DNA from 4 places in the Rhizobium hidalgonense genome. Region 4 is predicted to be linked to each of the others. Evidence: riboswitches for the same ligand, from Rfam matches in the RefSeq annotation. Region 4 holds a riboswitch; each other region holds the start of a gene.
The links. Region 4 has a riboswitch for thiamine pyrophosphate ahead of thiC (phosphomethylpyrimidine synthase ThiC). Riboswitches for the same ligand answer to the same signal wherever they lie in the genome.

Region 1 (7,551 bases), on a different replicon from region 4:
ACGACGTCGAACCGGCTGCCGCGCCGCCAGGCGGCGACGATGCCGAGGAAGGTGCCGAGCGTGAAGCTGACGATCGTCGCGGTTCCCATCAGGGCGACGGTCCAGACGAGGGCATGGCCGAGAACCGAGGCGACCGGCAGCGGGAAATACTTGATCGAGCGGCCAAGATCGCCGGTGAAGATACTGCCGAGATAGGTGAAGTATTGCTGCCAGAGCGGGCCATCGACGAAACCGAAAGTGAGCTTCAGCGCCTGCAGGCTTTCCGGCGGCAATTCGGTGCCGGCGCTCGAGAACATGATCTGCACCGGATCGCCCGGCATCAGGCGGGGCAGGAAGAAATTGATCGTCGCTGCCGCGATGAAGGCTGCCATGTAGAAGACCAGGCGGCGAAGCAGGAAAGCCATGGGGACTCCGTCGTAACGGGAGCGGCGCTGGCACCGCCCCCGGTATCAAAATGCTTTACTTGACCGGCTCGAGAGCCAGCAGGTTCAAGAGGCGTGCCGGATTGGTCCGCGAGATCGACGGATTGACGAAGGGGTTTTCCTTGGTCGACCAGCCGGTGAAGCGCTTGGTGTTGTACTGATACCAATTCGGATTGTTGAACACCGGCATCATCGGCATGTTTTCGGCGACGATGCGCTGTGCCTTGTTCATCGCATCCTTCTGCTTGGCAAGATCCGCGGTCTGGGTGAACTCGGTGACAAGCTTCTCGACATCAGGATTGAACCAGCGCTGCGCGGTGAAGCGGGTCTTGCCCTTGTCCGAAGCGCTGAAGGCGCGCTTATAGGGGTAATAGGGCGAGGCCGAGGCCGGCAGGCTGTTGATCGCCGCATCGAAGGTGCCGTTGATGAGGTTGCCGGTCCAGACGGCTTCTTCAGGCGTTTCGATCTTGGCGTCGATGCCAACCGCCTGCATGCCTTCGACGGCAAGATTGACGGTATCGATCCAGTCGGTCCAGGCGCTCGGAACGATGATCGAGAAGGAGATCTTGCTGCCGTCGGGATTATCGCGGAACCCGTCGCCATCCTTGTCCTTATAGCCGGCCTCGTCGAGCAGAGTCTTGGCGGCATCGGCGTCGTAGGTTGCGAACTTGCCGAAGTCGGCCTTAACAGATGGGTCGGCCCAGCTCTTGTAAAGCTCGCCCATCAGGCCGGGGTCTTCGTTCAGCGTTGGATAGCCGTAGCCGGCGACGTCGATCATCGTCTTGCGGTCGAGCGCCATTGAGACGGCGCGGCGGAACTTCAGGTCGTTGAAGGCCTTCTTGTTGTTCTCGTTCGCTGTTTCCAGGTTGAACAGGAAGGCGACCATGCTGCTTGGCGAATACCAATAGTGGAAATGCGCCGGGTCCTTGGAGACATAGACATTGTCGATATCGGGAATGAAGGAGACGCCCCAGTCGAGCGTGCCGTCGGCCGTTGCCGTCAGCATCTGGTTGTTGTCGGCAAGCTGCGGAAAGCGCATGCAGTCGACCTTCAGGTGCTCATTATCCCAGTAGTTCGGGTTGCGGCACTGATCGTAGGTCTGGCCGGTGAAGCGCGGCACCTCCGTCAGCGGTCCGCTGCCGACCGGGTTCTCGTTGGCGAAAGTGACGGGATCGGCGACGTCCTTCCAGGCATGTTCCGGTACGATCGGCAGTTGCGAGATCTGCTCGGCGGCGAGCGAGCTCGGATTGGCGAGCGTGAAGCGCACCGTCTGGCCGTCGACGGCCTTGACGTCGGTGATGAAGCTCCAGATGCTGACGAAGTCGAGCGCCGGGAACTTCTTCAGGTAATCATAGGTGAACTTGACGTCGGCTGCCGTCAGCGGCTTGCCGTCGGACCATTTCAGGTTCGGCCGCAGCTTGAAATCGATGCTCTTCAGGTCGTCGGAGAGCTTGAAGCTTTCCGCCAGGCGATAGACCGGCTTGTTGCTGTCGAAGCGGTTGAAAATAACAAGCGGCTCGTAGATGAAGTCGAGCGTCGACTGGCGCGCCGAGGTCTGGTTGAACGGGTTGAAGTTGCGGACCCAGGTGGTCGCCGGTTCGATATTCGCGGTCAGGACCGTCTGCGCCAGGGCAGATCCCGAAAACAGCGTCAGGGCTGCGGCGGCAAGAAGATATTTTTTCATGTTCTATTCCCCTTTTCTTATGCGGTGAAAAATAATCTGCCGGTCAGGAGACCGGCGCGCTTGCAAACATGCTTTCGACCTCGGCGTGGGCGGTGTGGATGTCGATCTTGAGATTACCGAGGCGGGCTTTACCGGCGGCGATGCGCTTCAGCGCGGCTTCTGTCAGCGGCCGGGCGGCCTTGGCGGCGGCTTCGCTTTCGGGGATGTCGCCGTGGCTGTGGAGGGCGATATCGAAGCCGGCGTCGAGCACCTGTCTGACGCGTTCCGGCAGCGTGCCCTGCAGCGATTCCATGAAGATGCAGTCGGAGATCAGCACGCCCTCATAACCCATGTCGTTGCGGATCACGTTGTACATGACAGGCGAGATCGACGCCGGCAGTTCCGCGTCATAGGCCGAGTAGACGACGTGGGCGACCATCGCCCAGGGCGTGTCCTTCAGCGCGACAAAGGGCTTGAAATCGGTGGCGGTGAGCGTCTCGCGGCTGGCATCGACGACCGGCCGCTCCTTATGGGAGTCGAGTGTCGCGCGGCCATGGCCGGGAATGTGTTTCATCACGGGCATGTTGCCGGTCTCGAGCAGGCCGTCGACCACCTCGCGGCCGAGGGCAGCGATGAAATCGGGATCAGGGCCGAAAGAGCGGGCGCCGATGACCGCGCTCGTCGTCTCGAAGACGAGGTCGAGAACGGGCGAGCAGCCACTGGAAAGGCCGAGTTCCGTCATCATCGCGCCCATGGCCTGGGAGGAAAGGCGCAGTGCCTTTTTGCCGAGATCGAAATCGCGGCGGGCAAGTTCGGCAAACTGGCCGAAGCTGCGGAAGAGCGGCCAGGGGCCGGCGTCGAGATGCTGGACGCGGCCGCCCTCCTGGTCGGTGAAGACGGGCGCGTCGTCGCGGCCGACGGCCTCGCGGAAACGTTCGATCAGCCGCTTCGTCTGCTCCGGCTCGCGCTGATTGCGGCGGCCGACGAAGAGGCCGAGCGGATTGGTCTCGCGGAACAGGGCGAATTCATCATCCGAAATGGCAGGGTTCGGCAGGCCGACGAAAAGGGCGAGTGGGGTCGAGGACAATTCTGTAACTCCGGGATCAGATGATCGGCGTGCTTCGCAGCATGCCTTCGTAGATGCCCCTGTCGGGGGCAGGGATGGTGATTGCGCCTGCGGTCTTGGCGTAAAAATCGACCGGGCCGGCATCACCGATGAATGCATAGGCATGGCCGAGCGCCTTCATCGTCTGCAGGCAGGCGGAAAACAGCGCGAGCCCGATACCCCTGCCGCGCATTTCGGGATCGACGCCGGTTGGGCCGAAGAAACCCCGTGCGGTGGTGTCGTAGCAGGCAAAACCAAGCAGCCTGCCGCCTTCGACTGATATCAGGCAGGCAACGGGCTGACGGGAGAAGGCGACGGTGACCTCGCTTGCCCAATTCTGGCTGAAGCGTTCGCGCACCCAGCCGGTGACGAGATGCAGTTCCGGGGGGAGGGCTGGGCGGACAGAGATGCCGGCATCAGCGGCTTTCTGTTTCAGGTCGGCGAGTTCCGTGGAATATAGGCTCACAAGCAGGTCTGGCACCTGTCATCCCTCCTTTTATTCCGTTATTGCGGAATGTATACCCTTTTAATGAGATAGACTTGGCTATCTCGCCGGGCTTGTCAACAGGGATTTTTTGAATGGGGCTGCTGGGCCGATAGGGGAACGCAAAACGGCCCGGGGAGGCCGGGCCGTTCTTGAGCGCAGTCATGATATTTGTGAAGCTGTTAAGAAGGTCGGCTCACTCGCTGTCTTTCCAAAGCGCATGAAAATGCTGCACCGGGCCATGGCCGGAGCCGACGGTGAGGGTTCCGGCGGCGGCGACCGCGGCGGCGAGGTAATCCTTGGCGATGGCGACGGCCTCCTGCACCGGGGCGCCCTTGGCGAGTTCGGCGGCCAGCGCGCTCGACAGAGTGCAGCCGGTGCCATGGGTGTTCTTGGTCGGCACGCGCAAAGCTTCGAACCAGTGCAGACCGCCGGCGGTGGCCAGCACGTCGGGACTCTCGTCGCTGTCGAGATGGCCGCCCTTGACCAGCACCGCGGCGGGGCCGAGCGCACGCAGTTGCTCGGCCTGCGCCGCCATCTCGGCGCGGTCGGTTGCGACCGGCTGATGCAGCAGGGCGGCGGCCTCAGGCAGGTTCGGGGTGAGAAGGGTGGCAAGCGGCAGCAGCCGGCGGGTCAGCACGTCGACCGCTTCGGGCGCGAGCAGGGCGGCGCCGCCCTTGGCAATCATCACCGGGTCGATGACGACAGGGATGGCGCGCCGGTCGGCCGGTGCTGCAGCCAGAGAGGCGGAAAGGGCTGCGGCGACGGCCTCGGCGATGCCGGCATTGGCGATCATGCCGATCTTGACGGCATCGACGCGTACATCGGCAAAGACGGCATTGATCTGGTCGGCGACGAATTGCGGCGGCACCAGATGCACCCCGCTGACACCCTGGGTGTTCTGCGCCGTCAGCGCCGTCAGCACCGCCATGCCGTAGACGCCGCGGGCGGAAAAGGCCTTGAGATCGGCCTGGATGCCGGCGCCGCCCGAGGGGTCGGAGCCGGCGATGGAGAGGACGTTGCGGATCATGCGCGGGCCTTTCGGACTTCTGCGGCGATGCGGCGTGTCGCCGCTTCTGGGTCCGGCGTGCCTGCGATCGCTGAGACCACGGCAAGCCCCTTGGCGCCGGCGGCAAAGACTTCGGCCACATGCTCCGCCTTGAGGCCGCCGATCGCCACCGACGGCACCGGCGAGGCAGTCACCAGCCTCGCCAGACCGTCAAAACCGATCGGCTGCTTGTGGTCGGCCTTGGTCGGCGTCGCAAAGACCGGTCCGACGCCGGTATAATCGACCAGGCTGGGATCGACGGCAGCGGCAAGCGCTTCGGTCTCGACCGACAGGCCAAGGATCATCTCGGGGCCGATCATCCCCCGCGCCGTCAACGCATCCATATCCTCCTGGCCGATATGCAACCCGTCGGCACCGATGGCGATTGCCGCCTCGACATCGTCGTTGACGATCAGCAGGGCGCCGGTGCCATCGAGCGCCTGTTTCAAGGCGCGGCCGGTCTCAACCATCGCGGTGGTACCGGCCCGTTTGTCGCGCAACTGCACCATCGTCGCGCCGCCGGCAACGGCAAGGCGGGCGGTCTCGACCATGCCGATCCCGGCACAGAGTTCGGGATCGAGGACGAGATAGAGCGAAAGATCGAAATGCTTCATGCGGCCGATATCCTTGCTCTGGCGTCGAGTGTTTCGGCGTCGAGCGCGTTGAGCGCATCGAGGAAGCGCCAGGCGAAGGAGCCGGGCCCGGCGGCACCGAGCGCTGCCTCCTCGCCGGCGATGGCGAAGGTTGCAAGCGCTGCGACCGTCGCGCCGAACAGATCGTCCGGTGCGGTCGCAGCAAAGGCGCCGACCAGGCAGGTGAGCGAGCAGCCGAGCGCAGTGACCTGCGGCATCAGGGCCGAGCCGCCCGTTATGCGCACTGCCTGCTGACCGTCGGTGACGAAATCGACAGCGCCGGTCACGGCAACCACTGCCTGCTGCCGCTCAGCCAGCCATCGCGCCGAACCTTCGGCCTGCTCGACCGGGTCGCGGCTGTCGACGCCCTGGCCGCGGCTCTCGCCGCCGGCAAGGGCGATGATCTCCGAAGCATTGCCGCGGATGATCGACGGCTTGAGTGCCAGCAGACTGGCGACCGCATCGCGGCGGAACGCCGTGGCATAATGGGCGACCGGATCGAGCACCCAGGGTTTGCCGGCGGAGGTCGCCGCCTTCGCCGCCGCCCGCATGCCGTCGATCCATTGCGTCGACAGCGTGCCGATATTGATGGTCAGCGCATTGGCGATACCGGCGAATTCGCCGGCTTCCTCGGCCGCATGCACCATCGCCGGCGAGGCGCCGGCGGCCAGGAGAACATTGGCGGCGACATTCATCGCGACGTAATTGGTGATGCACTGAACGAGCGGCGGCTTGTCGCGCATCGCCTTCAGCATGGCTCCTGGCGTGGTCCTGGTCTGCATGTGGCCCCTTTCAGGCGGGGGCGGGCACGGGGCAATTCGTGCGGGCAAAACCGCGACCCCGAGCGACTCCCTCCGCCGGCATTATCCGGTTCAGGTTCGAAGGGTGCTTCTCAGCCCGTCTTCCGACGAACGCCCCTGTCTCTCATCACGTTCTTTTTCGCAGAGAACGGGGCGGATGTCATCTCGAAAATGACAGTCCTGCGGCTGCGCCGCGCGTGAAATCGTTCCCTGCAACTCGGCCTTTCACGAGAGAGGAAGGATCAGCATCGCCGATTCGCGGCTAACATGATTTTCCCGAATGTTATCGGCGGATTCCATTCCGAGCAACGCCGGCATTACCGTTTCGCCATTCGGTTGTGCTCTCTTTTTACGAAAGAACAACAATAGCAACCGGTGGTGCAATGAATTTCTAAAATACATCTCTGTATTTGCGCGCAGTATTGGAAATGATCCCAGCGCCTGGGAACGTCTCTTCTTCAAAATGAGTGCGGCTCATCTTCCGCAAAATCCTATGGATTTCCGATAGCGCGGAATTATTCATCCCGTCCGCCTATGCGCCTGATTTTCAATGAGAACGAGCTGATGGCCAGCTTCGCGTAAGTTGCGTGTCGTCTCCTATGCCTCGCCACTCGGTTTCATTCTAATTTTGGAATCGGCGGGCGATGTCGTCGAGAGTGGGGTCTCGGGCAGACTGGACGGAATCTCCCAGAACGCGAAGTAAATACCTAACGCAAACTTTACCGTGCTGACACGTTAAGGTTGACCGAGGTGCGGATTGTAGCGATATGACTGGCCACGTGAATAAAATCTTCCTGAAGTTGCATTTTAAATGAGATACTTTTCGAAAAGCGGCATGAAGCGGGGCCTCCGGACGATCGCCCCGGCTTTGATATATATTGTTTGTGCCAATCCGTCTTTTGCGCAGTCTGCCGTTCCAGCGGATCAAGAACAGGTGCAGGCGCCGGCCCAATCGGCGCCGACAATAAGATCACAGAAATTCGACGACTGGTATTATCGCTGCACCGGTGCTGAAGGCACCGAGGCCTGCGAGGTCGCACAGGTCGCGCAAGTCGCCAAGGACGGCAAGCCGGTCAATATCCTGACGCTGGCGATTTCAGCATTGCCGGCCGGCTCCCAAGGCAAGGCCGACAAGGGCAAGCCGCCGCTGGTGCTGACTGCCCTTCTGCCGCTCAACGTCTTCCTGCCCTCGGGCCTGTCGATCAAGGCGGACGGCAAGCCCGTCGCCAGGCTCGATTACCGAAACTGCAACCAGACCGGATGCTGGGCGCAGTTGGCGCTGGATACCAAGACGGCCGCGGCGCTGAAAAAGGGCGCGAGTGCCGAAGGGCTGGTGCGGCTGATGAACGGCCAGGACGTCAATATCCGTTTCTCGCTGAAAGGGCTGAAACCGGCCC
Region 2 (7,551 bases), on a different replicon from region 4:
GAAATCATGCAGTGCCCGAGGACTTTGCCGTGGAACGCCGCGGCGGGCAAGGTCGGGGCTGAGCTCAGTCCAGCAGTTCGTTGGTATAAAAGGTCGAAAAGTCCGGCTTGTCCTTGAGTGCGGCGCCATTCGCATCGACCAGAATGCCGTTCTCGACCAGGAAGCCGCCGATCGCATCGGCCTTTGTCGGATCGAGGGTGCCGATCACACCGGCCTCGGACTTCAAAAAGTGTCCTTCGATCAGTGCCGTCTGCGAAGCTTTCACCAATTCGGTATTCATCAGCGCGCCGTTGCTCTCTGATATCAGCAGCGCGCAGGCTTCGTCGGGATGATCGATGGAATAGGCATAACCTTTTCGCGTCGCCTGAATGAAGGCGCGGGCATTGTCCCGATTGGCCGAGAGATAGGTATCGCTGGAAACGATGACCGTGGTCTGCTCGTCTGGAATGCCATAGTCGGAATAGTGGAACCGGGCAATCTTCCTGTTTTCCAATTCGGCAGCAACGCCTTCCCAGGTATAGATCTCCAGGGTGAAGTCGATCGAGCCGTTGTCCAGCGCCTCGTAAGCGGAGGTGCCGAGGGTGACAGTCTTGACCTCGCCTTTGCCGCCATCATTGCGGATCATCGCAGAGACCAACGCGCTTTCCCACGTGCCGCCGAAGCCGCCATAGGTCTTGCCGTCGAGGTCCCTGGGGCTCTTGATGTCGTCGCGTCCGCCCTTGAAGATCAGCCGCGCTGTTTCGGTCTGGACGACGCCGTAGACCATTTTCACGTCGCCGCCGGCGGCGCGCTGCGTGATCGCCTCGATCTCGCTGCTGATACCGAAATCAGCGACACCGTTCGATACCAGCGTTCCGGCGCTGGTATCGGCAAAGGGAAGAATTTCGACATCGAGGCCAGCCGCGGCATAAAAGCCCTTCGCCTTGGCGACATAGATGCCGATATGGTTGGTGTTGGGCGTCCAGTCGAGTGCGATGCGAGCCTTTGCGGGCGCCGACTGGGCGAAGGCAGGCCGGCCGACAAGGCTTGCCGCGATGGCGGCGAAGATCGTCTGGCGACGGGTGAGAAGCAGCATTGTGACCTCCTCAGGTCTCTCGAGCATGGTGCCGAAATGCGTGAGCTGTTTTCGGCATCATGCTCTAACTCTTTAAATTCGAACAGGATTCCGATTTTAGGCCGATCGGCCTAAAATCATCCTGTTCCAGCGGATGAAGCAGGGTTTGCAGGATTTCGGTTTCGATCGCCTGGGCCGCCGGCGAGCCGAGATCGGCAAGGCTTCTCGGGCGGGGCAGGGGAACGCGGAATTCACGGATGATACGCGCCGGGCGGGCCGAAAGCACGTAGATGCGGTCCGAGAGGAACACGGCCTCGCGAACATCATGGGTGATCAGCAGCGCCGTCCAGCGGTGTTCCGTCCACATGCCCTGCAGCCATTCCTGGATCTGCGTGCGCGTCAGCGCGTCGAGCGCGCCGAACGGTTCGTCGAGCAGCAGCATGTCCTGGGTCTGGACGACGGTGCGCAGCAGGGCGGCGCGCTGGCGCATGCCGCCTGACAGTTCGGAGGGATAATGGTGTTCGAAGCCGGCAAGACCGAAGCTTTCGAACAGGGGCGCCACAACATTGCGGGCAGCCCGTCGGCCCATGCCCCGCACCTCGAGGCCAAGTGCCGCATTGTCGATGATCCGGCGCCAGGGCATCAGCGCATCGCGCTGTGGCATGAAGGCGAAGGCATGCGGTGCCTGTTCCAGTGGCGTGCCGTTGAAAAGCAGTGCGCCGGAATCGGGACGAAGTGCCTGCGTCAGCAGTCGCAGCACCGTCGATTTTCCGGAGCCGGACGGGCCGACGATCGAGACGAATTCGCCGTCTGCGACGTTGAGCGAAATATCGCCCAGCACCTGCATGCCGTCGAAGGATTTCGAGATATTGCGCAGTTCAACCATTCTGTCGCTCATCGGCGCCGCTCCCCGGATGGTTGCCAGGGCATCAGCAGGCGCTGGATCAATAGCGTCAGCCCGAACAGGCAGAGGGTGAGCACGGCGCTGACGAGGACGGCGGCGAGCACGAGATCGGGACGGAAATTGTTCTTGGCGTTGAGAATGTAGATGCCGAGGCCGCGGGCGGCGCCGGCATATTCGGCAAATATCGCGCCGACGACGGCATAGGTGATCGAGATCCTCAGGCCGGCGAAGAAATAGGGCAGCGCGGAGGGAAGCCGTGCCAGGCGGAAAATGCGCCAGCGGCTCGCCTTCATCGAATGCAGCAATTCGGCGATGTCGCGGTCGGTCGATTCATAGCCCTGCAGCAGGGCGACGAGCAGCGGGAAGAAGGTAACGAGCGCCACCAGCAGAATCTTCGGTAGGAGGCCGAAACCGAACCAGAGGACGACGAGCGGTGCGATCGCCACTAGCGGCAGGGTCTGGCTGGCGATGAAGATCGGCAGCAATGCCCGGCGCATGAAGGGCATGAAATCCATCAGGATCGATGCGACGAAGGCGAAGGCCAGCGACAGCGCGAAGCCGCCGAGTGTGGCGCCGAGCGTCGGCCAGGTATTTGCGATCAACGCCTCGCGGTTCAGCCAGCCCTGGGTGACGATGCGCGAAGGCGCCGGCAGGATGGACGGTTTGATCCCGGAAAGATCGACATAGAGTTCCCATGCCGCCAAAAAGGCGCAGCCTGCGAGCAAGGCGGGTATGCCCCGGGTGAGAGCGGCGCCGAGCGCGGCGAGGCGGGAAGGTTGCGACGGTGTCATCAGCGCTCGATTTCAGGATATATGGTCGGTCTCGATGCGCAGCCGGTCGCGATAGGGATCGGGCGCCGTGACGGCATCGCGGATGATGCCGACGAAATTGCCGGACATCGGATAGAGTGACACTTGTGCGCCTGAGACCATCTGAACCTCGCTCCGCTGGCATTACCCAGATCAGCTTTGAAGGGTCCAGAGGTTTGCGCCTCACATCTCAGCCCCGGCGATACGGAGCTCCCCTGTTATTTCGGCGGAAACTATCACCCGGCTTTTCTTCCGGCAACCGCAAAATTGCCAACCGGTCCGCGTGGTCGGAAGGGACCCAATGTCAGGGAAACACCCGAGCGGGATCCCGCTCGGGTGGTCCTCGGCGGTCCCGTACCTGCCGGGAACGGGACGACAGCTTGCTGCCTCAGGCGGCAATATCGGCATAAGGTGCGAGCGCCCGATTGGGCTTTACGATTGCTGGAGCAAGAGATATAAAACCTCAACCAATATTGAGGTCAAGAGGCAATGGATAGGATTCCTGCAACTCCGCTCGGCAAGCTGCTGACGGTCGGCGAGGTGGCGGAACGCAGCGGCATTGCGGTCTCGGCGCTGCATTTTTACGAGACCAGGGGGTTGGTCTCGAGCATTCGCACCCGCGGCAACCAGCGCCGTTATGGGCGTGATGTGCTTCGCCGGCTCGGGATCATCAAGGTGGCGCAGCGGGTTGGCATTCCGCTTGCCGAAATCCAGGCGGCGTTCGAATCTCTGCCGCAGGGGCGCACGCCGACGGCCGCCGATTGGCAGACGCTGTCGGCGCGCTGGAAGGACGATCTCGACGCGCGAATAAGCCGGCTCAGCCTGCTGCGCGACCGCCTGACCGGCTGCATCGGCTGCGGTTGCCTGTCGGTCGATAGCTGTCCGCTGCGCAATCCCGGCGACCGGCTCGGCAAGGAAGGGCCGGGGGCGCGGCTGCTGGAGACCGAAAGCTAAGCAAGGGGTTTAGACGAGCTCCCGCGGAAAGATCGATACGCTCCTTTCTTTCGGCCGGCGCGCTCATATGTTAAGGGCGAGTGCTGCAACCGGCGGCACTGGCCGCTAGAACAGGATGATTTTAGGCCGTGTCGGCCTCAAATCTGAATCCTGTTCCAAATTCTAGAGCCAGAGCATGACGTCGTCCGAAAACCGCTCACACTTTTCGGCGTCATGCTCTAAGAGGACGGCTTCGTGTTTCATCCCAGACTGTTCGAAAATCGCAATGTCGTCGTCACCGGCGCCGGCCGCGGCATCGGCCTCGAAGTCGCTCGGCAGTTCCTGGATTGCGGTGCCAAGGTGATCGTCCATACCGGGCGCAAGCCGGGGCGGGACCTGCCGGATTTCCTGCTGACGGCTGAATCGGAAAGACGGGCGCTGCTGCTGCATGCCGATTTCTCCGCCGCCGGCGGGGCGGCGCAATTTGCCGAAGATGTTCTCGGTTTCTTCGACAGGGTCGATGTGCTCGTCAACAATGCCGGCACCATGCTTGGCCGTTTTCCCGCTGCCACGCTGACCGACGCGGAGTACGAGGCGGTCATACGGTTGAACCAGACGTCGGTGGTGGCGCTGACGCGCGCATTGCTGCCGGCATTGAAGGCGGCCGAGGGTGCTGCCGTCGTCAACACCGTATCGATCTCGGCGCTGACCGGCGGCAGCCCCGGCTCCTCGATCTATTCGGCCTCGAAAGCCTTCGTTGCGACCTATTCCAAGGCGCTTGCCCGCGAGCTTGCCCCGGATGGCATCCGCGTCAACTGCGTCTCGCCGGGAACGATCGAGACGGATTTCCACGAGCGCTATTCCTCCCGAGAAAAGCTGGAGCAAACCCGGAAATCCATCCCCCTGCAGCGGCTCGGCACGGCGGAGGATTGCGCTCCCGCCTATCTGTTCCTGGCGGCTCCCTTACTATCGGGATACATTACCGGCCAGGTGATCGAGATCAATGGCGGACAGCTTATCTGCTGATTTGTTTGGACCTTTTTTGGCATTTCATCGCTATTGACCAATTCGCTTGTGCGAATATGCTATTGTGCTGATTGACTACACTTTCTCCCTTCCGAGATATCGAATGCCGTTGCCTAAACCGGAGCCGGGGATGACCGGCCAGGACTTGCACATACTCGCTGGAAAAGCCCATGAAGCGAGCGATCTGCTGAAGGCTTTGGCGCATCACACCCGCCTTCTGATCCTCTGCATACTGGCGAAACAGGAGCGGACGGTCGGTGAAATCGAAAATATTCTCGGCATACAGCAGGCGATGGTTTCGCAGCAGCTTGCGCGTTTGAGGCTCGAAGGCCTGGTCAATACGCGCCGCCAGGGCAGGCTGGTTTATTACAGTATCGGCAATGTCAGCGTGCTTGCCTTCCTCGAATCACTGTTCGAGCTTTTTCCGATTGTCGAAAGCTATTGAAACCCGCCGCGCAAAAGTGAGCGGCGGTTTTGAGATAACGACACGCGAAAAAACATTTAAAAGTGCGACAAGCGAATCTGAAAGATCGCGACGCGCTTCAGCGACCGCCCTTGCGGAGCACGGCTGCTACGTCGAAGATGAGGCCGGACGCGAAATGTCGCGGGAGACCGGATGATCGACAAGCTGGAATTCTTCATCACCCTCGCCAATGAAAAGCATTTCGGCCGCGCCGCCGAGGAGTGCGGGATCTCGCAACCAACGCTGTCGGCCGCCATCCGGCAGCTCGAAGATCAATTGGGGGTCATGCTGGTGCAGCGCGGCTCGCGGTTCCAGGGGCTGACGCCGGAGGGGCAGCGCGTGCTGGAATGGGCCCGGCGCATCGTCGGCGATGCCCGAACCATGCGCGAGGAAATGCGCGCCGCCCGCCGCGGCCTTTCCGGCCACATTCGCCTTGCCGCCATTCCGACGGCGCTCGCCATGCTTTCGCGCATCACCACGCCCTTTCAGGAACGGCATCCCGGCGTCACCTTTTCGATCGTCTCGCGCAATTCGCTGCAGGTGCTGAGCATGCTGGAAAACCTCGAAATCGATGCCGGCATCACCTATCTCGAAAACGAGCCGCTCGGCCGTGTCACCAGCGTTCCGCTCTATGCCGAGCGCTATCATCTGATCACCGCTGCAGGCAGCCCGCTGTCCGATCGCGACAATGTGACCTGGAAGGAAGTCGGTGATCTTCGGCTTTGTCTATTGACCGCCGACATGCAGAACCGCCGCATCATCAACCGGCATCTGACGGAAGCGGGCGCCACGGTCCATCCGACGCTCGAGTCCAATTCGATGATCGTGCTGTTTTCGCATGTCAGGACCGGACGCTGGGCGAGCATCATGCCGCGCAACGTCGCGAAATCCTTTGGTTTTCCGGTGGAAATCCGGATGATCCCGATCGTCGAGCCGGAGGCGCATCATCTGGTCGGCCTTGTCGCGCCTTATCGCGAGCCCTTCACGCCGCTCGTCTCGGCCTTGCTGCATGAAGCCAGAGTGCTCGTTCGAGATGAAGAACTTTGATAGGAAAAACCTATCAACCGACGTGATAGCGTTATTGATCGCTAGCGGCTTCCCTGAGATGCTGCCCACGGAATAGCACTTGGGCTGGGGAGGCCGCCATTCCGCAACGAGCAAGCCGTCGGGAGGGCTGCCTTATGACCATTCATATCGCCGAAGGCGATATCACAGCGCGCACTCGTGCCATCATCGCCGATCTTCGCTTCCGCGAAGGGCCGCTGCTTCCCATTCTGCACGAAGTTCAGGAAGAATTCGGCTATGTGCCGCCGGAAGCTCTCCCTGTGATTGCCGAAGAATTGAACCTCTCCCGTGCCGAGGTCCATGGCGTGGTGACTTTCTATCACGATTACCGCGACCACCCGCCCGGCCGGCATGTGCTGAAGCTCTGTCGTGCCGAGGCCTGCCAGTCGATGGGCGGCGATGCGGTGGCCGAGCGCGTCAAGGCGCTGCTCGGCATCGACTTTCACCAGACGACGCTCGACGGCAGCGTGACGCTGGAGCCGGTCTACTGTCTCGGGCTCTGCGCCTGCGCTCCGTCGGCGATGCTCGACGGCGAGGTCTATGGCCGGATCGACGAGCAGCTGGCGGCCGAACTCGTTACGGAGGCCCGCCGATGACAGTCAGGATTTATGTTCCGCGCGATGCCGCTGCGCTGGCGCTCGGGGCCGAAAAGGTGGCAAAGGCGATTACCCAGGAGATCGCCGCCCGCGGCCTCGATGCCGAGATCGTGCGCAACGGCTCGCGCGGAATGTTCTGGCTGGAACCGCTGGTCGAAATCGAGGTGGCCGGCAAGCGCATCGGCTACGGACCGGTGAAAGCCAAGGATGTAGCTGCGCTGTTCGAGGCAGGAATGATGAGCGGCGGCGAACACCCACTCTGTCTCGGGGAGGTTGAAGACCTCCCGTTCCTGAAAGAACAGACCCGCCTGACTTTCGCCCGCTGCGGCGTCATCGATCCGCTCTCGCTGGCCGATTACGAAGCGCATGGCGGCCTTGCCGGCCTTCGCCGCGCCGTTTCGATGACATCTGCCGAAGTGGTCAAGGAAGTCACCGATTCCGGCTTGCGAGGCCGCGGCGGTGCGGGCTTCCCCACAGGCATCAAGTGGAAGACCGTTCTCGATGCCGGCGGCGACCGCAAATATATCGTTTGCAATGCCGATGAGGGCGACAGCGGCACCTTTGCCGACCGGATGATCATGGAGGGCGATCCCTTCGTGCTGATCGAGGGCATGGCGATCGCGGGCCTCGCCACCGGCGCCACGAAGGGTTTCGTCTATACGCGCTCGGAATATCCGCATGCGATCGCTGTAATGACCGAA
Region 3 (7,551 bases), 220 kb from region 4:
TCGTCCGCAAGGGTGACAAGCGAGGACGCTTCTTCGTGACCGCAGGCGGTCGCCGGCTCGCCGCCCTCAACCTTTTGGCCGAGGCCGGTGAAATCGCCAAGGATTACCCCGTCGAATGCAAGGAGCGCAGCGGGGCCGATGCGACCGAAATTAGCCGGATCGAAAACACCAGCCGTGAGGCAATGCACCCGGTTGATGAATACGAGGCGTTCCGCGTCCTGGCCGACGGCGGAAAGCCGGTCGAGGATATCGCCGCTCGCTTCGGCACGACCGAAACCATGGTGCGCAAGCGTCTGGCGCTCGCTCGTGTCTCGCCTGTATTGCTCAACCTTTTCCGCAACGAGGAAATGAGCTTCCACCAGCTTTCCGCATTCACCGTGTCCGACGATCACGTAAAACAAGTGGAGGTCTGGAACGGCCTGCCGTCCTGGAACCGCGATAGCCGGTCGATCAAGTCCGCATTGCAGTCGGAGGCCATGAAAGCCACCGACAAGCGCATCAGGTTCATCGGCGGGATCGACGTCTACGAAACCTCAGGGGGAGCGGTCAAACGCGACCTCTTCGATGAACAAAACAGCGGCTACGCCCTCGATGTCGCCCTTGTCAAAAGGCTTGTGGTGGAGAAGCTTGAAGCAGATGCGGAAAAGCTTCGTGCCGATGGCTGGAAATGGGTGGAATGCGTCAGCGAACTTCCGCAGGAAGCGCATTACATGTCGCGGGTCTATCCCAAGGACGTCCCCATGACCGATGAGCAGCAGGCCGAACTGGACCGGCTAGAGGGAGAATATGCCGAGCTTGCGGAATTGATCGAGGCAGGTGTTGCCGACGACGAGGCCGAACCCCGCGCCGAATCCATTCAGGCCAAAATGGCGGCGCTTGCCGACAGAGGTGAAATCTATGATCTCGAAGACGTCGCCAAGGCCGGTTGCTACGTCCTGATGGACTATCACGGCAAGCTGTCGGTTGAGCGCGGATTGATCCGGCCCGAGGAGCAGGACGAGCCGGCCGAAGGTACGGACGAGAGCAGCGAACCCGTTCGCCCTCGGCCTGAGACGCAGCCTGAACCGTCCTTCTCGCTCTCGGCTGCATTCGCTCAGGAATTGACGGCACAGAAGACCGCCGCCATCCGCGCCGAGCTTGCGCAGAATCCGGACGTCGCCCTTGCCGCCGTAGTTCACGCAATGCTTGCGAGCCTGTTCCATCCTTACGGCAGCACAGACGAAACGTGCCTTGAGGTGAAACTTACGAGCGAAAAGCTCGAAACCAGCATCAAGAACCCGGCAGCCTGCAAGGGCATCGTGACGATGGACGATCTCAGGGAGAATTACGGCCACACCATTCCCGGCAATCCCCACGATCTTTGGGAATGGTGCCTGGAGCAGCCGACCGCAACGCTTCTCGATTTGCTCGCCTATGCCGCCGCAAAGTCGGTCAACGTTCGCCGCTGCGGACCATGGCTCCGGCCCTCGCTTTGCGGCCGAGATTTTCGCGGATGGCGATGAACTCCATTTCCGGCGTGATGATACCGGCGCGCGCATAGGCGAACTGGGTGACGGCCTTGCCGTCCTTTGCGCGCAGCGGCTGGCGTAGCGCGGGGAATTCGGGCGTCAGCCTTTCGCCGCTGGCAAAGCCGTTGTCTTCGGGACGGACATGACGGCCCTGATAGGCCTCGACGTCGCCGCGGGCGAGAACCCAGTCACGTCGCAGTGAGGGCAGCCCTTGTTCGATGCGGATCTCGGTGCCCTCGATCGTATAGGGGCCGGACGAGTCGTAGACGACGACGGGCGGCTCGCCCGATGTCGGATGCAGGCTGATTTCGCGCATCGGCACGCTAATGTCGGGATGGACGTCCCCCCGAATGTAGATCTTCCTGGATGCCGGCAAGGGGCCGGTGGTGACGGATGGGGTGATATTCTTTGCGGCGATATTCATGGTTTGAGGCTCCAAGTTTTCGATTGGAGACCCAGTCCTCAGCCGGAATGATGAAAAGACGCCGGCACGGATTCGACGCGTGAATCCACTGCCTTCGAGCGCTTGCACCGTCCCTACGCCAGTATGAACTGGATCAGGTTCAACGGGTCACTGCGCGCGATAGCAGTATCTCAGCCCCTTGCCGGGACCCCCCTGGTGAATGCGAAAAAGGGTAGAGGCTTGCCGAAGGAGCTGTCAAGCGACAACTGCAATGGCTTGGGGATGCAGGTTGACCTTGCCCCGTTGAAATAATCCATTTTGAAGTAAGCTCTGGCCCATTTGAGAGGACCAGAGGATGAAGCGCAATCGTTTCACAGACGAACAGATCATCGGCATATTGAAGGAGCACGAGGCAGGCACGCCGGTCTCGGAGCTTTGCCGCAAGCATGGCGTCAGCGATGCTAGCATCTATAAATGGAAGGCCAAGTTCGGCGGCATGGAGGTGTCCGAGGCCAAGCGGCTGAAGACGCTTGAGGACGAGAACACGAAGCTGAAGCGGCTCCTGGCGGATGCGATGCTCGACAATGCTGCCTTGAAAGACCTTTTGGGAAAGAAGTGGTGACGCCCGCGGCCAAGCGGAAAGCTGTCGCGCATCTGATGAGCCATCATGAGATGAGCGAACGGCGGGCGTGTAAAGCCATTGGTTTTTGCCGAATGACGGCCCGTTACGAGAACAGGCGCGACAATGATCATGAGCTTCGCGAGCGAATGAAGGCGTTGGCGCATGAACGTCGCCGCTTCGGATATCGACGCATTCATGTGCTGCTCCGGCGGGAGGGTCACCTCGTGAACCACAAGAGGCTCTTCCGGCTCTATCGGGAGGAGAAACTGACAGTGCGCAAGCGCGGCGGTCGCAAGCGAGCGATAGGCACGCGAGCGCCGATGCTGGTGCCGATGGTGGCCAATGATCGTTGGTCGCTAGACTTCGTGTCGGATCAGTTCACCGATGGGCGCAGGTTGCGGATTCTGACCGTCGTCGATGATTGCACGAGGGAGTGCCTGGCGCTCGTCGCCGATACATCGCTTTCCGGTCTTCGCGTCGCACGGGAGCTTGACCGGATTATCGAGGAGCGCGGCAAGCCGAGGATGATCGTCAGCGACAACGGCAGCGAGTTCACCAGCAACGCGATCCTGCAATGGGCGGACCGGACCAAGGTTGACTGGCATTACATCGCGCCTGGAAAACCGATCCAGAACGCTTTTATCGAAAGCTTCAACGGGCGGCTGCGAGACGAGTTCTTGAATGAAACTCTGTTCTCGTCGCTTGCTCACGCCCGGTCTGCGCTTTCAAACTGGCGTAGCGATTACAACGATCAACGCCCGCATTCAGGCCTTGGCTGGCTGACACCGGCCGAATTCGCTCAGACACTCAACCCGCGACGTGATGCGGTGCTGCGCAGCCGAAATGGCTCCGCACCGCAACCCGCCGCTACCGAACCAACAACAGCAACCAAAAACCGCTGGAGCGAACTCAAGACTGGATAAAACTTGGGGGCAAGGTCAAGGTGACACTCAGGCTATCGTGCGTGGAGCCCGCGATCAAACGACGGACAAGGGCAATCGTCCGGCCGGCACGCTTCCACAAGACAAGCGCACTTATCGCATGCCGTGGCAATCGATTTATTCCGAGTAGTTCGCCAATTGTACCGAGATACCGAAGCGCTATTGAGAAAGCAGGCGCGGAACTGGAAAGTCTAGTACTTTGTCCGTGTAGCTTTCGACCAAGGTGCTAAACGGCGTGCCGTCTCGAAGCTTCAGTACGGCGCGATGTTCGAGCAGGAACGGCGGCAGGCTAAGGGAACTTGTTTCATGCGCTATTAAGCCGTCCATGTCCCAGCCTTCGGATAGAGGGGACCAGAGCAACTTGGCAGACAGGTTTGTGCGAGTGAAATTGAGAGCCTGAACGGCTCTGCCAAACGCGATATCGCTGGTATTCAACACCTGATTCATCTCAGCAGTTAATTTCGCAGGTACATACCAGTTGTCGGCTTCGGACAAGACGCGGTCTCCGCAGACCAGGCGCACGCGGCGATAAGCGATAAGCTCACCGGGGCCGACGGTCAGAAGTTCACGGATGTGCTCATCGGCCGGTTTGCCTTGCCCGCCCACACGCTGAGCTACGATCTTGGACCCTTCCGGTGCGAGCTTATGCGCGGCGCACCAGCGGTCAAGGGTCAACGTAGCACTGGCGTTACTCAGGAGATTGGCATTCAAGGTCTGGAGGACCGCAAGCGCTCCCACTCGAGATGCCGGCGTGTTCAGCCACTGAGACCCTATAGACGGTTCTTGCGCGATTGCGATCTGGGTGCCCAGCACGATGGCGGCCGCTGCAAGTGCGGCTATGCGAATGCATTTCGCAGAACATAATGACATGGAGAATGAAATCCTTTCTGCAGTATAATTGGGCGAACCTTGCGGGTCAAATTTCCTTGATTTTTGCTGGTGAGCGAGCATTGTCAGCGTATATGATAACGGCAGCAGGATTTGAACTGCGGCTTGCGTGCACCGTATAACGGTCAGGTTCCCGAAGACATTCTTACCATCTTTCGATGTTCCTGCCGTGCTGGTTCGCACCTGTTGAAATCTGTGTGCCCGAGCCGTCCTTTGCTTGCGTCGCATCCATGTTTTCCATGATATCCTCCATCCCCTCGCCGACCTGTTGCTCGAGTTTGCAAGCGTCGGCGACTGAGCCGGTGCTTCCATTCTGGAATATGGAAACCCGAGAGACGTGGATTCCAAATGAGGAACGTGGCGGCCGGTCCGAATTCTCCCAACTCTATACTCGTAACTCTCACTTAAAGGTTCAGCGCCCTTGTCGTCGCCCTCGCTCGTTGCGAGATGTTCATATAGCTGGATCGGATAAAATAGCTCGCAACCGAAAGCAAAATCCAGGAGCCATTGTTGGAAAAAGGTCTTCTTCGTCGACCCAGAGCCCTCCTGCCGGTCGAGTGACAATTGCAGACCAGGCAGCGACACGCCGTCGATGGTTGCCAACCGCAGATGCGAGTAGCCAAGGCGCTTGTCTGATTGGTTTTTTTGACCCATGTCATCGTGCTCCTTGTGCAAGCCTCCCGACGATGATGTCGCCGGCTGTGGTGCACTATCGTACCTCCCAACCAGGACAGTTCATGAAAACCATCAGCAACGCAACAGATGAGCCCGATATATTTTATAGTATATCTTTCATAGCTCGGAACAGAGGTACATATTAGCCCAACAATTCGTAAGTTATATAATATAACGTTGCACACATAGGTACACATATTGACTTCATGGCTTTGGGGCCTGGGTGAAATGGCAGCTCTCGAACCGCTAAGGAAAACTCTTGCTGGTCGAAACGTTGGGCGATACAAGGCCATCATCGGGCGGCGCCTGCGGGCCAGGTCAGCAGACCGAAGTCGCCATTGGTTGAGCCGTTCTACCGCATGCTTGACTGGGCACGCCCGAAAGCCGTCTGCCGCAATCCAGCCACGGCGTGATCAGACGTTTCAAAGACCGGCAAGGATTTTGACCAAGTCATCGTCGTCGGGCGCGCCGATGCTACGCAGGCCCGCGATCTCGACGTTACCATTTTCCAGGATTCCGCCCGCCAGGGCAAGGCTCGCTCGATACCGCACTCAAGCCTGCCAATGGGCGAAAAAGTCGAAAAGAAGATCTGCGTTCCCTTTCAGCTCGTCAAGTTTGCGAACGTCAAGGACTTCGTCTTCAAGAGGTGAGGCGGGAATGCCACACAATGCTGGGTTTGCTCTCGAATTCTCTCTCTGGGCGCTCGAAGTTCGACAAAACCAGTAAGGTGCCAAGACGATGAAGGGGCCTTGAGCTCAGGCCGCGCTTGATCTCGACGCGCCGTTCTCCGGCGATCTCTTCGAGACGACGGCCGATCAACAGAGCCCGAGAGATTTCTCATACCCTCTGGCCAAACCTGCGCGCCATGAGCGTTTCGCGCCGAGGCAATCCTCGAATGTTTGTCCATTGCTCTCCGCGTCGGAATGATCGGTGCATCACTCCCCATGAGCTTCCCACCGCGCGAACGCTCGTGCAAGATAGGAAGCTGTTTGTCGGCCGTCGCGAGTTTGCGCCGCAGTTGGGAGCGGGTCACCTCTCGTCGGCTGCCATGCAAGGGTTGTCCGTCCTTCATCGCGTCAGACCTATACTCCGTCGCACAAACTGATAGAAAGAGCGCCCGCGGATTTCGAAGAAACTGTCCGTTGCTGGACGCGGTCGGCAGTGGTGGAACTAAAAAACGGATGCACGTTTTCCGGCCGCCAAAAGGAGCCTTAAACGACATGAACATGGTCTCGAATGTTACGAAATCCCAAGTTGCCCCGTCCGTTGGTGCTCTGCTTGGAGAAGCTCGCCTGGCTCGCGGCTATTCGCTGGATGACGTTGCAGAAACTACTGGTCTGACTGTGGCAGAGGTGGCAGCTCTGGAGAATGACGCGGATTTCGACGCGTCGAGGATCCGAAGGACGGCATCCGCTCTAGGGATTCTAGGAAAGATATGCGATGCGCCGCGCTGAAATCGTTGAACAGCTTCTTCCAGGACTGCACCTCTTCAAGGAAGATCGGTGCAGCAACTCACGGGTCGCGCTTCAATCGCATGCTGTTCAACTCCGGCGCATTATCAGGGGTAATCAAATACGGCTGGACGTGCTCGTCCAGCCAGCTGGGCCGGATCTTATTGCTGAGCGCCTGAAGTTTAACGTGGAGTCGCAAGTTTGGTATTCACCTGAAGTCCAGCGTGCTCCTGATACGGATCCTTCGCTGTGACGGGGACCCAGCTCATCGCTAGCTAACCACCGTCAATAACGCTAGGCATCGGGCGCCCGTTGTTTTGCAGTCGAGATCAACTTCTTGAAGTGCGCGGCAATGCTACCTTCGCGGCTAGCGTCCTCCGCTTCCCAACCGAACTTCCACGCGTCGTGACGCGCAAGCCAATCCCCAAGGGCACTGGCATCACCAGTAGGCATCCTATGGGCGGCGAGGTATGGGTTTTCGTGAGCCTTCAGGCCGAGCACCCGTGCCCTTGAGCCTACTTCCTGTATATCGATCAGCTCTTCAATTGTCATCCGCGATTCCCCCGCGATGTCGGCGACGGTAGCATCGCGGCCCGCGCATGCAAGCGAATGCATATTAATGGGTTAATTTGGGACAGTTTTCGAGTGCAAGGTCTGTCCGCGACATGCATCCCAGGCTCGTTCATCACCGCGCTCATATCGCTCCACACCCCCCGTCGCAGCTATATGTTCGTCGGACCACCTCCCAGCCATGCTGCACATCACAGTATCATGTGCTTCCGATGCATCGCGGCGAGGCTGTGAGTTTCGAGCCGTGGCATATGCGAATGGCATCATTGTCATACCACTGCTGTCGACGTTGACAGCTCCCGAGTCCGAGAAAACCGGGATAGGGTGTTGTAATGAAGTTCCAACTTCGTCGAGTTGCACTCTGGATTGAACTTCGTCAGCCCGTTTGACGGAGACCGTCGCCAGCCGATTCAGCGCATCAAGCGCTTCATATCAACGAGCGCTAATCGAAACCGGTGCGTCCGGCATTCACGCCAGGCAGGTGCGTTGTAAT
Region 4 (7,551 bases):
ACCTTTCCCTGACGGCTTGCGCGGGGAAGATTGTCCGGAAAGGCTGGGCGGATTCCGACACCCGTTTCGATTATAGTTGCATCGGCAAAGGCCGGAAATAGCGTGTATGCAGCGTTGAGCAGTTCCATCAGTGAACGGGCGACAATAGGCCCGTCGAATTCCGTCTCGATCATCGTCGCGCCGACCATGAACAGACCGTCTCCGCGCGGGACGATGTAGACGGGGAAACGCGGATGGAGCAGGCGGACCGGCCGGGAGAGATCCACGTCAAAGCTTCTAAGGTAAAGCATTTCGCCACGGACGCCGCGTAACTCCTCGGCCTCACCAATGCGCGCAGCGCCCGTGCAATCGACGACACTGTCGAAGCTCTCCTCATGCGAGCTCTCGCCCACGAAGGTGACCCCCTGAGCCGTCAGCTTGGTGCGCAGCAGACTCAAAACTCGCCGGGGATCGAGATGGGCTTCGCGGCGAAAGAACAGCCCGTGCCGGAACCGCCCGCCAAGTGAGGGTTCCAGCGCCGCAATCGCCGGCTCTTCCAGCCATTCATAACCCGTCGTGCGGCAGGCAAAGCGTCGCAGTTCACCAAGATCGCGGGCCGAGGCGACCACGAGCGTTCCGTTGCGTCGCACCTCTCCCGGCACCATTGCCTCCCATTTGTCGGCGGCGGTGAGACCGCGCATGAGTACCGCGTCATCAGCACTCTCCCGCTCGCACCAGGGCGCCAACATTCCGCCCGCGAGCCACGAAGCAGCACGCAGGAAACCGTCATATGGATCCAGCACGGTGACCTCGGCATCTCGAGCGCGCAGTTCATACGCCACCGTCAGGCCGGCAACGCCGGCCCCTTTGACAAGCACACGCATCTCATTCGCCCGAATGCTGCAGGGTTTCTATCGGCATATAGAGGTCGCCGCCCTCGCGATAACGCGCTGCCATCGCATCCAGACCCTCCTTCTGCGCTTCGACGCGGATATCGTGCGAGATGCGCATCGAGCAGAATTTCGGGCCGCACATGGAGCAGAAATGCGCCACCTTATGGGCTTCCTTCGGCAACGTCTCGTCGTGGAAGCTGCGGGCGGTTTCCGGGTCCAGCGAGAGGTTGAACTGATCCTCCCAGCGGAATTCGAAACGGGCACGCGAGAGCGCGTCATCGCGCAGCTGTGCTGCCGGATGCCCCTTGGCGAGATCGGCGGCATGGGCCGCGATCTTGTAGGTGATGACACCTACCTTCACGTCGTTGCGGTCCGGCAGGCCGAGATGTTCCTTGGGCGTCACGTAGCAGAGCATGGCGGTGCCGAACCAGCCGATCATCGCAGCCCCGATGCCGGACGTGATGTGGTCGTAGCCCGGCGCGATATCGGTAGTTAACGGTCCGAGTGTATAAAAGGGCGCCTCGCCGCAGACCGCGAGCTGCTTGTCCATGTTTTCCTTGATCTTGTGCATCGGCACATGGCCGGGACCTTCGATCATCACCTGGCAGTCTTTCGCCCATGCGATCTTTGTCAGCTCTCCCAGTGTTTCCAGCTCGGCGAACTGCGCCGCATCATTCGCGTCAGCGATCGAGCCGGGGCGCAGGCCATCGCCGAGCGAGAAGGAGACGTCATAGGCGCGGCAGATGTCGCAGATCTCATCGAAATGCTCGTAGAGGAAGCTTTCGCGGTGATGATGGAGACACCACTTCGCCATGATCGAGCCGCCGCGCGAGACAATGCCGGTGACGCGGTTGACAGTGAGCGGGATGTAGTGAAGCCGCACGCCGGCATGGATGGTGAAATAGTCGACGCCCTGTTCGGCCTGTTCGATCAGCGTGTCACGATACACCTCCCAGGTCAGGTTCTCGGCAATGCCCTCGACCTTCTCCAGCGCCTGATAGAGCGGCACGGTACCGATCGGCACCGGCGAATTGCGGATGATCCATTCGCGGATGTTGTGGATGTTGCGGCCGGTGGAGAGATCCATGACCGTGTCAGCGCCCCAGCGGGTCGCCCAGACCATTTTCTCAACCTCCTCCGCCATCGATGAGGTGACGGCCGAGTTGCCGATATTGGCGTTGATCTTCACCAGAAAATTGCGACCGATGATCATCGGTTCGGCTTCCGGATGGTTGATGTTGGCGGGGATGATCGCCCGACCCGCCGCCACTTCCTGCCGGACGAATTCCGCCGTCACATGGTCCGGAATTTGGGCGCCGAAACTTTCGCCGCTGCGGACCATGGCTCCGGCCCTCGCTTTGCGGCCGAGATTTTCGCGGATGGCGATGAACTCCATTTCCGGCGTGATGATACCGGCGCGCGCATAGGCGAACTGGGTGACGGCCTTGCCGTCCTTTGCGCGCAGCGGCTGGCGTAGCGCGGGGAATTCGGGCGTCAGCCTTTCGCCGCTGGCAAAGCCGTTGTCTTCGGGACGGACATGACGGCCCTGATAGGCCTCGACGTCGCCGCGGGCGAGAACCCAGTCACGTCGCAGTGAGGGCAGCCCTTGTTCGATGCGGATCTCGGTGCCCTCGATCGTATAGGGGCCGGAGGAGTCGTAGACGACGACGGGCGGCTCGCCCGATGTCGGATGCAGGCTGATTTCGCGCATCGGCACGCAAATGTCGGGATGGACGTCCCCCCGAATGTAGATCTTCCTGGATGCCGGCAAGGGGCCGGTGGTGACGGATGGGGTGATATTCTTTGCGGCGATATTCATGGTTTGAGGCTCCAAGTTTTCGATTGGAGACCCAGTCCTCAGCCGGAATGATGAAAAGACGCCGGCACGGATTCGACGCGTGAATCCACTGCCTTCGAGCGCTTGCACCGTCCCTACGCCAGTATGAACTGGATCAGGTTCAACGGGTCACTGCGCGCGATAGCAGTATCTCAGCCCCTTGCCGGGACCCCCCTGGTGAATGCGAAAAAGGGTAGAGGCTTGCCGAGGGAGCTGTCAAGCGACAACTGCAATGGCGTAGGGACAGGTTACACACAGGCTATCGTGCGTGGAGCCCGCGATCAAACGAATGGAATACCGGCAGCAAGATTTTACTTTCCTACCATCTTTCGATGCCGTGATGGTTCACACCTGTTGAAGCCTATGTACCCGAGCCGTCCTTTGCTGGCGTCGAATTCATGTCGTCCATGATATCCTCGGTCGGCTCGCCGATCTGATTTGCAAGCGTTCGACTGAGACGGCGCTTCCATCCCGACATATGGAAACCTGATAGATGTTGATTTCAAAGAAGGCACGCGAAGCTGCTCGTCTTCAGTCCAAGCCCTGTACTCGATTACGGCGATCAATGTCGATTGCAGCAAGACGTCACTCTACTAGCGGGCGCCAATGATGATCGCAGGGAAAGGTTGACCCCCGGAGGCAAGGGTCGTCCACTCCTTCACCACGTTAGACCTGTACTCCATCGCACAAACTGCTAAAAAGAGCGCCCGCGGAAATCGGAGAAATCCACCCCTGCCGGACGCGGTCGGTAGCGGTGGAACTAGAAACCTTTTGTTTTCCGGCCGCCAGAAGGAAGCTTAAAGACATGAACATGGCCTCGAAGATTGCGAAATCCCCTGCTGTCCCATCCATCGGCGCCCTGCTTGCAGAGGCTCGCCAGGCTCGCGGCTATTCTTTGGACGACCTCGCAGAAACCACCGGTCTGACCGTGGCCGAGGTGACAGCTCTTGAGAACGACGCGGATTTTGACGCCTCAAGGATACGAAGGACCGCGGCCGCTCTAGGAGTTAGGCAAAATCTGAAGCACGCGTCGCGCTGAACTCGTACGCAGCTGACCTAAGGAGGGCGCCTGCAGCAACTCACCGGGTACAGGACGCGCTTAGTGGGAAGCCCTTCAACGCCCCTAAGGTTTATAGGGCCATCCAGGCTTCAGACTCAGTCGGGCTGGACGCTTCCGCCTAGTTGGCTGGCCCGAATGAATTGGCTAGCGCCTGAGTCATTCGTCGCGCCCTTGCTGTGTAGAGACAGCTTGCCGACTGCGATTGGTGTCGCGATCATCGTGGCACGGTGATCAATCAGCGATCTCACGATTTTATTCTTCCAGCAATCGCAACACTGGCGGCGCGCCATATGCGCGGAATTATCAAAAGGCATTCTCGAGGGGAAGCAGCGAACATATATTCGCGGCGGCCAATCCTGTTCGTAAACGCTGTTCCGGTCCCACGTTGTTCTTGCCGCACTAATCTGTGATGGGATTGGCGGCACTGGTCAACAACGAGCTGTACAGGGACCTGTACACGCCCACGAGCCTTGCCAGACTTGCTGTTGCGGGCCAGTCGAAGCAACGGTGGGGGCCGGCATTGCATTGGGGAATCAGCGTGAACGCCAAGGCTCAGCAAAAGATGATCGTCATCCGCGCAATTCTCACGGTGATCTGCTTCGCAGGCGGTTTCGTTGTTCCTCTTCTCTTCCTTCTGGCTGCCTTCTTCGCCTCGACGATTTACAACATCGTGGATCCGAAGCCGGACCCTCCGGTCGACGCCTGGTAGGCTCGGCGTTGGACGGCGACATTGGAAGATCCGGATCGGAAGAGCTACTTCCTGCCGTTCTGTGAATCACCGGCCGAAGAAGCGTTTCTCGAAGCGAGGATCGCGGATTACAAGTTGCTGCCGCGCAGTGGCGTGCTGTTCGGCTCGGGTCTCTTATTGAACCTGCAGGTCTAGCACAAGCCGTATCGGCTAGACTTTCTTGCGAACGAATGGCTGCTGATCGACAATCGATTTCGTTGTATCGACGCCACTTCTTGCTGCCCAGGATCACCGGAATCATCTTGGTTGGCCGGAATGCGGCAAAAGCAGCATGCGCACTGTCGAAGTGCCGCCTTCGAGCGAGTGGCGGGTTACGCATTGGCTCGGGATGTTGCTCCCCGTAGGACCTCGGAGACCAGCGCGAGCTCATCGTCATTGCTGTAGTAGTGAGGCGAAAAACGGATGGCGTCGTTCCTGACGCTGCATTTCACGTCGGCAGCATCCAAGTCTGCAAACAGTACGCTGGTGGCCACCTTTGGATTCTTCAGCAGGATGATGCCCGACTGGGATTCTTCCGGCCAATCACTCATGATTTCGTACCCTGCGGATTTAGCCTGCCTCCGAATCCGCGCTCCGAGTTCCATAACATAGCTCTCGATCTTCTCCATGCCGATGGAATCGATCTCTTCAAGTCTCTTGGCCAATCCGAAGATGCCTGCGCCGTTCTCGGTGCCTGGTTCGAACCGCTTGGCGTCTGGAAGAAAATCGAGAACACGATGAAAGGAGAAGGCGTCGTTCACACTCAACCAACCGACAATGCGCGGCTTGATGCGTTCGAAAGCCCTCTCGGAGAACGCGGCGAAGCCTATTCCGACTGGTCCGAGCATCCATTTATGGGCGCTCACAACGAGGACATCTACGCCTTCGCCCTCCATGTCCACGCTCAGCACCCCGACCGACTGCGTGCCGTCGACGACCAACAATGCGTCGTGATCGGCGCAGATTTGCGAGAATCCGGCGAGATCGACCCGGAAACCGCTGTAGAACTGAACATGGCTCACTGCGACCAGTTTCGTCCTGCTGTCGACCAGGAAACGAAGATCATCTGGAGCAAGCGCTCCGTTGCGCGCCTTCATCGTGCGGATTTCCACACCTTGCTGGGAAAGCGTCTCCCAGATGAGAAAGTTTGAGGGAAATTCGAGCTCAGGAACCACCAGGTTGTCACCAGGCTTCCAATCGATTCCCAAGGCGACGAGCGACAGGCCATGCGAGGTGTTCTGGATGTAGGCAATCCGTTCCGCAGTCGAGCCAACAAGTTTGGCGGCAAGGCTGCGTCCTTTGTCGCATGTCGGCGCGCTTGCCACCATGATCCCGGACGTGTCCGTGGCATGGAGTGTCGCCTGCCGGGCGATCGCATCCCGCACGCCGATCGATATAGGGGAAACAGCGGCGTTGTTCCAATAGATGCATTCTTTGACGATCGGGTATTGGCTGCGGATGAATGCGAGTTCGGCCGCGTTCAGATAGGTCTCGTGCCTCGTTGAAGCGTGTGCGTTCATGCATGATCTCGGTGAAAAAAATGGCGCAGTTTCCGTCGGCTCCCGTTGCTCGTGAATTCGGTCACGAAGCGAGGGTGAAAGCGAGCGGATGGCGCTCATCCGCTCGTAAGGGGCTTATTCGGCAATCTGATCGACAGAGGTGATGATACGGGATTTTTTGACCGCCGCGAGCGACATGCCATACTTGTCGAGGACGGTCTTGTACTTGCCGTTGGCGATGAGTTCCTGAAAAATTGCCTGCATCATTTCAGCTGAGGCCTTGTCGCCTTTCTGGACGGCGACGCCCAAAGGTAGGACATCGTAGACTCCCGGAGCAACGACGAGCTTTCCTTTGCTGGTCTGCTCGTAATATCCAGCCGCGGTGGAGTCGTCGAAACGAGCGTCGGCCCGACCTGTTAGCACCGCTTGGATCGTGTCTTTCTGCTCGGGATAGATGACCTTGTCGATCTTGGGCAGGTTGGATTTCGCGCAGTCCTCGCTCAGCTTGTCCGCGGTGAAATCGGCCGCCGATCCGGTCTGGACCGCCACCCGCTTGCCGCACAGGCTCTTCGCATCCGAGATGGAGTCTTTCTTGTCAGGGAGAACCATCGCCACGGTTCCGGACTGGAGGAACGTGACGAAGTCGACCTGCTTCAAGCGATCTTCCTTCACCGTGAACGTCGCCCACGCTACCTTGACCCTTCCGGCCGCGAGCGAAGGAATTTGAGAAGCGAAAGGTATGCGCTGAAGGTCGAGTTTAGCCGTGATGAGCTTCGCCGCCTCGTGCGCCAAATCCACGTCCAGGCCAGCCGGCTGGCCGCTTGCATCTACGAACTCAAATGGGGCGTAGTCGAGCCCATTGGCGATTGTGAGCGTACCCGACGACTTGACGGATTCCGTGACCGGAATCTCCGCTCCGATGGCGTTCTGGGCAAGCGCGAGGGCGACGAAAATACCCAGATGCGTGGCTTTCATGATGATCCCCTTTTTTGGACGTTGGCGTTAGCACGGGTAAGGAAGCACATCCTGAGCAGTGAATCGAATTGAAAAGATGCATTGACAATATGAGCTGCATTCATGATCTTTTGCGGACCGCCGATATCTTTTGACGGCGAGCAAAAGCACCCGAGGGTCCCGATATGGCCGAGTTCTCTTTGAACCAACTCGATCTCAACCTCCTAAGGACCTTCGACGTCCTCATGCGGGAGCGGAGTGTGACCAGGGCTGCGGACAGACTTGGGCGCACCCAGTCAGCCATAAGCCATTCACTGAGCAGGCTTCGCGACGTGTTTAAAGACGACCTCTTCACCCGAGAAGCGGGGATCATGGAGCCGACCGCCCGGGCGAAAGAATTGGCGGAGGTCATTTCCCAGGCCCTGCACGAAATTCGGGTGGCGGTGGACCGACACCTCAATTTCGATCCGACGACCACCTCTAGAAATTTTCGGATTGGCCTTTCGGACTATACGGCCGTCACCTACTTGCCCGAACTGATCGAGAATTTCTCGATGCTCGCGCCCAATGCTTCGTTGAATGTGGTCCACGCCAGGGAACCC

Region 1: it holds a riboswitch for thiamine pyrophosphate, as region 4 does, so the genes downstream of both, thiM (hydroxyethylthiazole kinase) here and thiC (phosphomethylpyrimidine synthase ThiC) in region 4, are expected to answer to the same signal.
Region 2: it holds a riboswitch for thiamine pyrophosphate, as region 4 does, so the genes downstream of both, FFM81_RS01490 (YkoF family thiamine/hydroxymethylpyrimidine-binding protein) here and thiC (phosphomethylpyrimidine synthase ThiC) in region 4, are expected to answer to the same signal.
Region 3: it holds a riboswitch for thiamine pyrophosphate, as region 4 does, so the genes downstream of both, FFM81_RS32505 (phosphomethylpyrimidine synthase ThiC) here and thiC (phosphomethylpyrimidine synthase ThiC) in region 4, are expected to answer to the same signal.

Annotation. Positions count from the first base shown of each region.
Region 1 covers NZ_CP054029.1:92,678-100,228, forward strand. The annotation lists gene FFM81_RS29300 (ABC transporter permease) at 1-404, opposite strand, end outside; gene FFM81_RS29305 (ABC transporter substrate-binding protein) at 460-2,106, opposite strand; gene FFM81_RS29310 (glycoside hydrolase family 3 N-terminal domain-containing protein) at 2,150-3,172, opposite strand; gene FFM81_RS29315 (GNAT family N-acetyltransferase) at 3,189-3,671, opposite strand; gene thiD (bifunctional hydroxymethylpyrimidine kinase/phosphomethylpyrimidine kinase) at 3,871-4,704, opposite strand; gene thiE (thiamine phosphate synthase) at 4,701-5,336, opposite strand; gene thiM (hydroxyethylthiazole kinase) at 5,333-6,136, opposite strand; TPP riboswitch at 6,187-6,283, opposite strand; gene FFM81_RS29335 (invasion associated locus B family protein) at 6,966-7,551, shown strand, end outside.
Region 2 covers NZ_CP054027.1:315,514-323,064, forward strand. The annotation lists gene FFM81_RS01475 (ABC transporter substrate-binding protein) at 65-1,075, opposite strand; gene FFM81_RS01480 (ABC transporter ATP-binding protein) at 1,140-1,952, opposite strand; gene FFM81_RS01485 (ABC transporter permease) at 1,949-2,749, opposite strand; partial or broken gene FFM81_RS01490 (YkoF family thiamine/hydroxymethylpyrimidine-binding protein) at 2,765-2,890, opposite strand; TPP riboswitch at 2,881-2,994, opposite strand; gene soxR (redox-sensitive transcriptional activator SoxR) at 3,257-3,721, shown strand; gene FFM81_RS01500 (SDR family NAD(P)-dependent oxidoreductase) at 3,956-4,726, shown strand; gene FFM81_RS01505 (ArsR/SmtB family transcription factor) at 4,830-5,171, shown strand; gene FFM81_RS01510 (LysR family transcriptional regulator) at 5,343-6,236, shown strand; gene FFM81_RS01515 (formate dehydrogenase subunit gamma) at 6,371-6,850, shown strand; gene FFM81_RS01520 (formate dehydrogenase beta subunit) at 6,847-7,551, shown strand, end outside.
Region 3 covers NZ_CP054030.1:268,114-275,664, reverse strand. The annotation lists gene FFM81_RS32510 (ParB/RepB/Spo0J family partition protein) at 1-1,502, shown strand, start outside; partial or broken gene FFM81_RS32505 (phosphomethylpyrimidine synthase ThiC) at 1,438-1,932, opposite strand; TPP riboswitch at 2,025-2,136, opposite strand; one part of gene FFM81_RS32500 (IS3-like element ISRle4 family transposase) at 2,267-2,516, shown strand; one part of gene FFM81_RS32500 (IS3-like element ISRle4 family transposase) at 2,516-3,456, shown strand; gene FFM81_RS32495 (hypothetical protein) at 3,634-4,344, opposite strand; gene FFM81_RS32485 (helix-turn-helix domain-containing protein) at 6,258-6,491, shown strand; gene FFM81_RS32480 (hypothetical protein) at 6,478-6,741, shown strand; gene FFM81_RS32475 (CrpP-related protein) at 6,783-7,040, opposite strand.
Region 4 covers NZ_CP054030.1:43,558-51,108, reverse strand. The annotation lists gene thiO (glycine oxidase ThiO) at 1-863, opposite strand, end outside; gene thiC (phosphomethylpyrimidine synthase ThiC) at 865-2,691, opposite strand; TPP riboswitch at 2,784-2,895, opposite strand; gene FFM81_RS31405 (helix-turn-helix domain-containing protein) at 3,515-3,748, shown strand; gene FFM81_RS31400 (hypothetical protein) at 4,185-4,478, shown strand; gene FFM81_RS31395 (hypothetical protein) at 4,500-4,652, shown strand; gene FFM81_RS31390 (aminotransferase class V-fold PLP-dependent enzyme) at 4,829-6,016, opposite strand; gene FFM81_RS31385 (ABC transporter substrate-binding protein) at 6,131-6,970, opposite strand; gene FFM81_RS31380 (LysR family transcriptional regulator) at 7,135-7,551, shown strand, end outside.